One region of the Bradyrhizobium sp. AC87j1 genome, then DNA from elsewhere that is predicted to be linked to it. Evidence: predicted binding sites of a transcription regulator. Region 1 holds the regulator's gene; each other region holds the start of a gene.

What was found. The regulator LexA, encoded in region 1, represses DNA repair genes until DNA is damaged. The targets are predictions, from matches to a motif close to TGTTCNNNNTGTGTTCNG.
Region 2: a site for LexA is predicted at 1,267-1,284, ahead of CV770_RS15870 (DUF3072 domain-containing protein). Genes of this name have one in related genera too.
Region 3: a site for LexA is predicted at 1,422-1,439, ahead of uvrA (excinuclease ABC subunit UvrA). Genes of this name have one in related genera too.
Region 4: a site for LexA is predicted at 885-902, ahead of CV770_RS28730 (single-stranded DNA-binding protein). Genes of this name have one in related genera too.

The regions. Positions count from the first base shown of each region.
Region 1 is NZ_PTFE01000005.1:85,914-88,112, reverse strand. It holds gene CV770_RS05170 (molybdopterin molybdotransferase MoeA) at 1-523, shown strand, start outside; gene lexA (transcriptional repressor LexA) at 700-1,401, shown strand; gene CV770_RS05160 (hypothetical protein) at 1,969-2,199, shown strand, end outside.
Region 2 is NZ_PTFE01000026.1:21,615-23,813, forward strand. It holds gene CV770_RS15855 (Do family serine endopeptidase) at 1-17, shown strand, start outside; gene CV770_RS15860 (hypothetical protein) at 294-656, shown strand; gene CV770_RS15865 (DUF6496 domain-containing protein) at 669-956, opposite strand; gene CV770_RS15870 (DUF3072 domain-containing protein) at 1,036-1,230, opposite strand; gene CV770_RS15875 (hypothetical protein) at 1,346-1,567, shown strand; gene CV770_RS15880 (hypothetical protein) at 1,586-1,783, shown strand; gene CV770_RS15885 (hypothetical protein) at 1,896-2,144, opposite strand.
Region 3 is NZ_PTFE01000070.1:15,967-18,165, reverse strand. It holds gene uvrA (excinuclease ABC subunit UvrA) at 1-1,326, opposite strand, end outside; gene CV770_RS28745 (outer membrane protein) at 1,611-2,199, opposite strand, start outside.
Region 4 is NZ_PTFE01000070.1:12,337-14,535, reverse strand. It holds gene CV770_RS28735 (outer membrane protein) at 1-609, opposite strand, end outside; gene CV770_RS28730 (single-stranded DNA-binding protein) at 1,058-1,555, shown strand; gene gyrA (DNA gyrase subunit A) at 1,913-2,199, shown strand, end outside.

The DNA of each region.
Region 1 (2,199 bases):
CGCCGGCATCCGCCGCGCGCGCGAAAGCGGCGCCGACGTCCTGGTCACGACCGGGGGCGCATCGGTCGGCGACCACGATCTGGTCCAGCAGGCGCTGAAGGACGAAGGCATCGCGATGGCGTTCTGGAAGATCGCGATGCGGCCCGGCAAGCCGATGATGCACGGACGCTTAGGGACGATGGGCGTCATCGGCCTGCCCGGCAATCCCGTGTCGTCCTATGTCTGCGCCTTCCTGTTCATGGTGCCGCTGATTCGCGCCCTGTCGGGCCGTTCGGTGATTCATCACCATCGCGAGCGCGTCGTGCTGGGCCGCGATCTCGGCGCCAACGACCAGCGCGAGGATTATCTGCGCGCGCGCCTGGAGCTGCGCGACGACGGCACGCTCGTCGCCCTTCCCGTCAGCCATCAGGACTCCTCTCTGCTTGCGAATCTTGCTGCAGCACAGGTACTTCTCGTGCGCGCACCGTTTGCGCCAAAGGCCGAGGCCGGCAGCCCTTGCGAGGTGCTGCGGCTCCCCGTCTGACCTGCGCGGCCACACGCATTCCGCGCGCTCCGTCTTGTTCACGCTAAATTAAGCAGTTGCGGAACATGTATCGAACATATAGTGTCCGTTCATGATTTGTTTCGAGGATGTAGCGGCTTATCGCTGAATTCATCGTCTCGGAATCGAACGACATCAACCGGGGGACTTTGGTCGAGATGTTAACGCGCAAACAATACGAGCTTCTGCGGTTCATCAGCGAACGCTTGAAGGAAAGCGGCGTGCCGCCGTCCTTCGACGAGATGAAGGATGCACTCGACCTGCGCTCGAAGTCAGGCATCCACCGCCTGATCACCGCGCTCGAAGAGCGCGGCTTCATCCGCCGCCTGCCCAACCGCGCCCGGGCCATCGAAGTGATCAAGCTGCCGGAGCTCCAGGCTGCCGCCGGCAACCGACGCGGCTTCACGCCAAGCGTCATCGAGGGCAATCTCGGCAAGGTGCGCGCGAGCTCCAGCCCGTCCGCAGACGAGGGCGAGCGACCCGTTGCGGTGCCGGTGATGGGCCGAATCGCGGCCGGCACCCCGATCGAGGCATTGCAGACCCGCAGCCACACCATCAGCGTGCCGCCCGACATGCTCGGCTCCGGCGAGCATTACGCGCTCGAAGTGCGCGGCGATTCCATGGTCGAGGCCGGCATCCTCGACGGCGACATGGCGTTGATCCAGCGCAACGAGAGCGCCGATACCGGCGATATCGTGGTGGCGCTGATCGACGACGAGGAAGCCACGCTCAAGCGCTTCCGCCGCCGCGGCGCCTCGATCGCACTGGAGCCCGCCAATGCCGCTTACGAGGTGCGCATCCTGCCGCCAAACCGCGTGAAGATTCAGGGCAAGCTGATCGGGCTTTACCGCAAGTACTGATACCGGAACTACTCATACCGGAAGTAGTCAGCGCCTCGCGCGCGCCTTCGATCGGCATCGCCGATCAGAGATCGGAGCGGATGATGGTCCGCTCCGGCGGGATAGCCCTTCTGGTACTGCACAGATTGTCCGGCCCCTCCTCCTTTCGCGACATCCTCGGTAGGCCGCGCGAAGCAACATCGCTTCGCGGCCTTTCGAGTTCGAGGGAGACAGCCCAAATGCGCCAGATCGTTTGAGCGCAGCCGCAGCGACGCTGGTTGCATCATCATGTCGGCAAGGACACGGCCGTGATCTAGAAAATCCGCAACGACCGCGTACACAGCCGAGCTGACGATACTCGGGCTGGCTGGTTTCGCCGGTCGTTGACGCGCGCCTGCCAAATGCACGGAAGCCGACTTTGTTCCTATCGAATTCGGAAAAGATGGAAAAGATAATGTGATCGGGGCTCGCGGATCCCAGCCGTAGATTTGCCTACAACCAAGCAGACCGTCACGTGCTTCCACTCTGGTAGGGGCCTGCGCCTCCGAAAGAGGTGCGGGTCGCTATCTCTGCATTGAGGAGCACCCGATGTGTGACTACAGCCTGCATGCCGTCGCGACGCGCCCCGCAGAAGTCGGCGAGACGATCGTCACGACAACATTCCGCGGCACCTCGACCCGCGGCTTCGCCTCCGAAGCCGATCTCTCCGTCGCGGTCTGCCTGCTGCCGGGAACGGAGCTCGCTTTCGCCGACAACGTCCGTTACGACAACCGCTGGATCTGGACGCGCACCGTCAACTCCCGCGTCGGCAAGTTCGGC
Region 2 (2,199 bases), on a different contig from region 1:
CGGTACCACTCGCCTGAGGCGAACGTCGATCGGCATGGATCAAGGAAGGCGGCCCTCGAGGCCGCCTTTTTCGTTCGGCTTCAGGACTCCCGGGAGGCGATCGATAACATTCTCGTCAACGGCAGCGACGATGACGCGGTTCGTCCGAAAAAGCCGTGTTCGCTCATCAAAGTTCCGACTCGTGCAGGTCGCCGGCGGCAACGATGCCACCGGGACTAGTTGCAAGCGTGGAACTTCGAACTTGCCGCCGGTTTCTGGAACTGGCCGCTGGTTCGCATTTGATCGGTGCCGACATGGATCGATTGAAGCTCTCGCTGAGGAGGGCGCTACTCGTGGCGCCATTCGTGCTCTGGGGCGGAGACGCTCTCGGGCGGGACGACGGCCGCTATGCGGACTCACCCCTGAAGCCATGGTTCGACAGCCTGCGCAGCCACCTTGGTCCGTGCTGCTCGGATGCGGATGGTTTTGCCGTCGCCGATCCCGACTGGGAGTCGCATAACGGGCATTATCGCGTGCGTCTCGACGGCGAGTGGATCGAGGTGCCGGACGAAGCCGTCATCACCGAGCCGAACCGGGCCGGCCGCACCATGGTGTGGCCGGTGAAGACCGCGTTCGGCGTTTCGATCCGCTGTTTCATGCCGGGCAGCATGATCTGACACGGGCCAACGTCAGCGCTTGCTGGATTTGCGCTTCGACGATTTCTTGGTCGTCCTCTTCTTGGACGTCGTCTTGGACGTCTTCTTGGAGGTCTTCTTGGCAGCCTTCTTCGGGACTTTCTTGCCCTTCTTGCGTGCCTTCGACAGTCCGATCGCGATCGCCTGCTTGCGACTCTTCACGCGTCCGCCACGGCCTTTACGACCGCTCTTTGCCGTGCCCTTCTTGTAGCGACGCATCTCGCTTTCGACATCGCTGCCGGAGCTGCGCGAGTAGCGGCGCTTCTTTGCCTTGCGTGCCATGCATGTTCTCCCTTGGCCGGGGAGAACCATTCGACACGGGCATGGTTCCGAAGGACGCGGACAGCGTACCAGGCGCAGCCTAGAAGGAATTCGCCAGCTCGATCTCCGCTTCCAGCACCTGAATGCGCCGTGCGGCCTCGGTGAAGGACAGATCGCGCGCATATTGCGCGGGCTGATACGCTTCTTCACTCAGCCGTTTCAACCTCTGCCCCTGCGTCCGTGTCATCTGCTCGGCGAGGAAAACCCTGGCGTCGTATTTGCCTTGAACCAGCATGTCGCTTCTCCGTCCTGAAATCGTGACTTGACTATATGTTCTTATTTTGTTCTAACAAGCCATGGACAACAGAATTAATGAAATTCGGCGTAAAATCAGCGCCTTGAGGGTTGAGATGGCCGGCGTCGAGGCCTCCGTGCGCGATCTCATCAACGGCGACCGCGATTGCGTCCAGCAGGCCCTGGCGCAGATGGATTTGCGCCGGAAGGTCAATTTGCTGATCGGCGAATGGAAGGCTGCCGGCGGCCGCGATGTCCTGCCTGACGTTCGCGACCGGGTGCGCCTTCGTCTCGTGAAGACAGCCGGCAATCCCGAGCGCGCGAGCACGCGGCGCTGAAACCTTTTGGGGGCCGCCGTGGAGGAAGACCCGGACACTTACCGGATCTTGAGGTTGCGCGCCGAGATTCTCGAATTGGGCTCTGCCATCCGGCAATTGCAGCGTGCGGGGCTCGACGATGCTGCGGCCCAACTTCTGATCGGACGCAAGCGGGCGCAGCTCGAGCAACTCGTGAAGACGAATGCTGCGCTCAACTCTGAAACGCGTCGCCCGTAACGAGCTGACGCGGGCGCTCGACGATGTGGCGCTCGATTGCCGATCCCGCATCAAGAAACAAGAAAAAAGCCCCGCGTCGCCGCGGGGCTTTTGATGTCATGTCGGCCTGAGCTCACTTGGTATTGCTCATGCCCTTGCTGCTCTTGTTTGTCATGGTGCCGCCCTGGTCCGAGCCGGGACCGGAGCCGCCCTGGCCGGAAGGATCCGCGCCCTTCGAGGCCTTGGTGTTGGCGCCCGTGGTCTGCGAGGACGACATCGATGATCCGTGTTTGGCCTTTTGCGACTTGGCCTGTGCGGCGAGCGGCGCGGCGGCGAGGCCGGTGGCCAGCATTGCGGTGAGAACGAGCTTTGCCGTTGTCATGCGGGGAACTCCCTGAGTTAAATTGACGCAGGCAGCCAACCGCCATTTGCCGAAG
Region 3 (2,199 bases), on a different contig from region 1:
CTCGCAGGGCACGTCGTGGAAATACTTCGCCAGCTCCTCGCGCGCCCACTCGCTTTCCGTTTCACGGTAGCGGCGGTTGATGTTGGTGATGACGCCTTCGAACGGCTTCTTGGTGTCGTAGGAGCGCACCCCGTCCTCGTAGGAGAACTTGATCTCGTCCTCGCCGGAGCCGTGGAGGATGGCGTTCTGCGTCTTCTTGGCCAGGTCCTTCCACTTGGTGGTCAGCGTGAACTTGTAGTGCTTGCCGAGCGCGGTCAGCGTCTGCACGTAATAGGGCGACGACGACTTGGCCCAGGGCGCGATCGCGCCCTTGCCGATGGCGAGCTCCTTGTCGGGAATGACGAGGTCTTCGTCGACATGCTGCTCGACGCCGAGGCCGCCGCAGGCCGGACACGCGCCGTAGGGGTTGTTGAACGAGAACAGGCGCGGCTCGACCTCGGGAATGGTGAAGCCGGAGACCGGGCAGGCGAACTTTTCCGAGAACAGGATGCGCTCGGGTCCGCTCTTGTCGTGGATCTTGGCGGTCTTCTTCTTCTCTTCGGCGGGAGCCGCCGCCGGCGCGTCGGCGAATTCGACGACGGCGAGGCCTTCGGCGAGCTTCAGCGCGGTCTCAAAACTCTCTGCGAGGCGCTGGCCGATGTCGGCGCGCACCACGATACGATCGACCACGACGTCGATGTCATGCGGGAATTTCTTGTCGAGCGTCGGCGCTTCGGCGAGCTCATGGAAAGTGCCGTCGATCTTGACGCGCTGAAAGCCCTTCTTGAGCCATTCGGCGAGCTCCTTGCGGTACTCGCCCTTGCGGCCGCGCACGACGGGCGCGAGCAGATACAGGCGCGTGCCCTCGGGCAGCGCCAGCACGCGGTCGACCATCTGCGAGACGGTCTGGCTCTCGATCGGCAGGCCCGTGGCCGGCGAATAGGGCACGCCGACGCGCGCCCAGAGCAGGCGCATGTAGTCGTAGATCTCGGTCACGGTGCCGACGGTGGAGCGCGGGTTCTTCGACGTCGTCTTCTGCTCGATCGAGATCGCCGGCGACAGGCCGTCGATCTGGTCGACGTCAGGCTTCTGCATCATCTCGAGGAACTGGCGCGCATAGGCCGACAGCGATTCGACGTAGCGGCGCTGGCCCTCGGCGTAGATCGTGTCGAAGGCGAGTGAGGATTTGCCGGAGCCGGAGAGACCGGTGAACACCACCAGCTTGTCGCGGGGAATCTCGACGTCGATGTTCTTGAGGTTGTGCTCGCGCGCGCCACGGATCGTAATTGCGCGCAGGCTGGAGCCCGCGTTCTGTTGTTGGCGCTTCGCCTTGATCACTTCATCCATCCGAGTTGCCCTCAAGGAATCCCATGGGTGCGCGACCGCGCCAATAAAAAAGGCGCGCTCGCCCGGAACCGGGATCGGCGCCGATGGGGTTGTCAGCGAACGTAGGAAGAACGGAGACGGATTTCCAGTGGGACTTGCGAATCGTCAACGGAATGTTGGCGCGCTGGCGGCATCTGGCAGCAGGGGCTTTGCGGAACTGCGCGGCAAGGTGCCGCGAAAACAAAAAGGCCGGCGCGAGCCGGCCTTTCGTGACGATGCGACGTCGTAGCGATCAGGACTTCAGATCAATACCGGGCGACCACGGGGCCGCCGAAGGTGTAGTTGAGGCGGACGGTGCCCATGTCGACGTCCTGCTTGATCCGGTCGATGCGGTCGTTGACGCCGAGGGTCGTGAACGAGTTGTTGCGCTTGCCCATGAACAGATGGTCGTATTCGATCGCCACGGACCAGTTCGGTGCGAAGCCGAATTCGATGCCGGTGCCGACCGCGCCACCCCAGCGGGTCTCGCTCGCGCTATCGAGGACGACGCCGCCCAGCAGACCATTATATTTGGCGTGCGTGACAGCCGCGCCACCCTTCACGTACCAGAGCACGTTGTTCCAGGCATAGCCGACCTGGCCGGTGAACAGGCCAATCGCATCGATCTTGGACTGGTTGACCAGCGGTCCAAGCACCAAGCTCGTATTCGAGCCCTTCAGGTTGGCCCAGTCGCCCTGAGCTTCGAGGCCGAACACCCAGTTGGCCGACTGCCAGCGATAACCGACTTGGCCACCGACGACGCCGCCGGTCGCATTGTGACAGCCTTCAGCCGTGTCCGGACCCGCAACACCGAAGATATTGTTGACGTCCCAGCAGTTGCGGCTCGAGGCGCCG
Region 4 (2,199 bases), on a different contig from region 1:
GTTGTATTCGACCTTGGCCGACCAGTTCGGAGCGAACATGTATTCCGCGCCGGCGCCGACGGTCCAACCCCAGCGGGTGTTGTTCTGGATGAAGACGTTTCCGGGGATGCCATCGTAGCGATGCTGAATGTCGCCGACCGCAGCGCCGCCGCTGACGAAGAAGAGAGCGGGGCCGGTCGAGTAGCCGAGACGGCCCTTGATGTCGCCGAAGCCGCGGATTCTCGTGAAATAGGTGTCGCCGAGGCCGGCATTGATCTCGGCCGAACGACCGTTGATGTCAGCCCAATGATAGTCGCCCTCGATGCCGAACACCCAGTTGGCCGCCTGCCAGTTGTAGCCCACCACGCCACCGACAAAGCCGCCGGTGGTGTCGTAGTTCTGACTTCCAGCAAACAGCGCCGTATTCGGACCGCCAAAGAAGGTTTCGTCGCTGCGGCCCCAGGCACCGCCGCCCTGCACACCGAGGTAGAAGCCGGTCCAGGTATAGATCGGAGCGGGCGGCGCGACCGGCGCCTTTGTATAGGGACGTGCTGCGAGGTCGGCAGCACCGGCCGGAGCCGAGAGGGTCAGCGCAACCGCGCCGGCGAAGCCAATCAGAATCTTCTTCACTGTAATCTCCCCAGTCGTGTCCGCCTCTCTGAGTTCCCCAAGGCGGACTATCAGGCGCGAGGCCCATTGCATCAATTCCAGGCACGACGATAGCTCGATTCTGCGGCAGAGTCCGTGCCCGGAGCGCAACAGTTGGTGGTAATCGGCCTTCCTCTAACTTAATGAATGTTAAATGGTTTTTGTCATTCACGGGAACCCGATTTGGTTCCATCCCAATTGCCATCATGGCGCCATTTAGGCGCCATCCCGTCTCCACATTTGGCAGCGATTTCTGCAGGAACAAATCTGGAACGGACCGCCGGTCGGTGCTATATGTGGGGATAACCTTGGGGGTGACGGGCTGAGCAGCCCCTGCAAGCGTATAGGGTCGCCTTAACAGGGCGCAGAGGAACGCGGGCAGCGCGCTCGGCCTTAGGAAATTCAGTGGCATTCGGAGTGGAGAGCGGCGATGGCGGGAAGCGTCAACAAGGTCATTCTGGTTGGAAATCTCGGCAAGGATCCTGAAATCCGCCGCACCCAGGACGGGCGGCCGATCGCGAATCTGAGCATCGCCACCTCCGAGACCTGGCGCGACAAGAACAGCGGTGAGCGCAAGGAAAAGACCGAGTGGCACCGCGTCGTGATCTTCAATGAAGGGCTCTGCAAGGTCGCCGAGCAGTACCTGAAGAAGGGCGCGAAGGTTTACATCGAGGGCGCGCTCCAGACCCGCAAATGGACCGACCAGAGCGGCGTCGAGAAGTACTCGACCGAGGTCGTGCTCCAGGGCTTCAATTCAACGCTCACGATGCTCGACGGTCGCGGCGGCGGCGGAGGAGGCGGCAGCTTCGGCGACGAGCCGGGCGGCGATTTCGGCTCCTCCGGACCCGTCAGCAGCGCACCGCGCCGTCCCGTGGCCGCCGGCGGCGGTGGCCGCAACAGCGACATGGACGACGACATCCCGTTCTGAGCACGGACCGGACGATGAGGGGGCGCTGGCCGGCTGAGCGGCGCCTTCCCATTTCGTGTCAGCAAACCTTACTAATCCGCAGAAAGGGCTCGGGATTTCCGGGCCCGCTTCATGTTTGGGTTGAACTCGGATCGCGCCGGCGCAATCGCGTCGACGGCGCACGCCGGCCGCGCGATTGACGAGGTCGCGGAGGTGATTTCGGAAGGCCTGTTCCGGGCCCCTCCGAGGCGCCCTCCGTACAGCCGTAAGTTATTGGAAAAATAAGCGGAAAAAGCGCTTCCCTGAAGCCTGCAAGGGTGGTTATCAGGGGCTCGATGCGCTATATGATTCCCAGATAAAACCTCACCGGATTCCCCCTTGGCTGACGACGACAAGCCCGGCGACCAGCCGGGGCAACCCTCGGATATTCGCCCCGTCTCCATCTTCGAGGAGATGAAGAAGTCCTATCTCGACTACGCCATGAGCGTGATCGTGGCGCGGGCGCTGCCTGATGCCCGCGACGGTCTGAAGCCGGTGCACCGCCGCATCCTGTTCTCGATGAACGAGCAGGGGCACACGCCCGACAAGAAGTACGTCAAATCCGCCCGCGTGGTCGGTGACGTCATCGGTAAGTATCACCCGCACGGCGACCAGTCGATTTACGA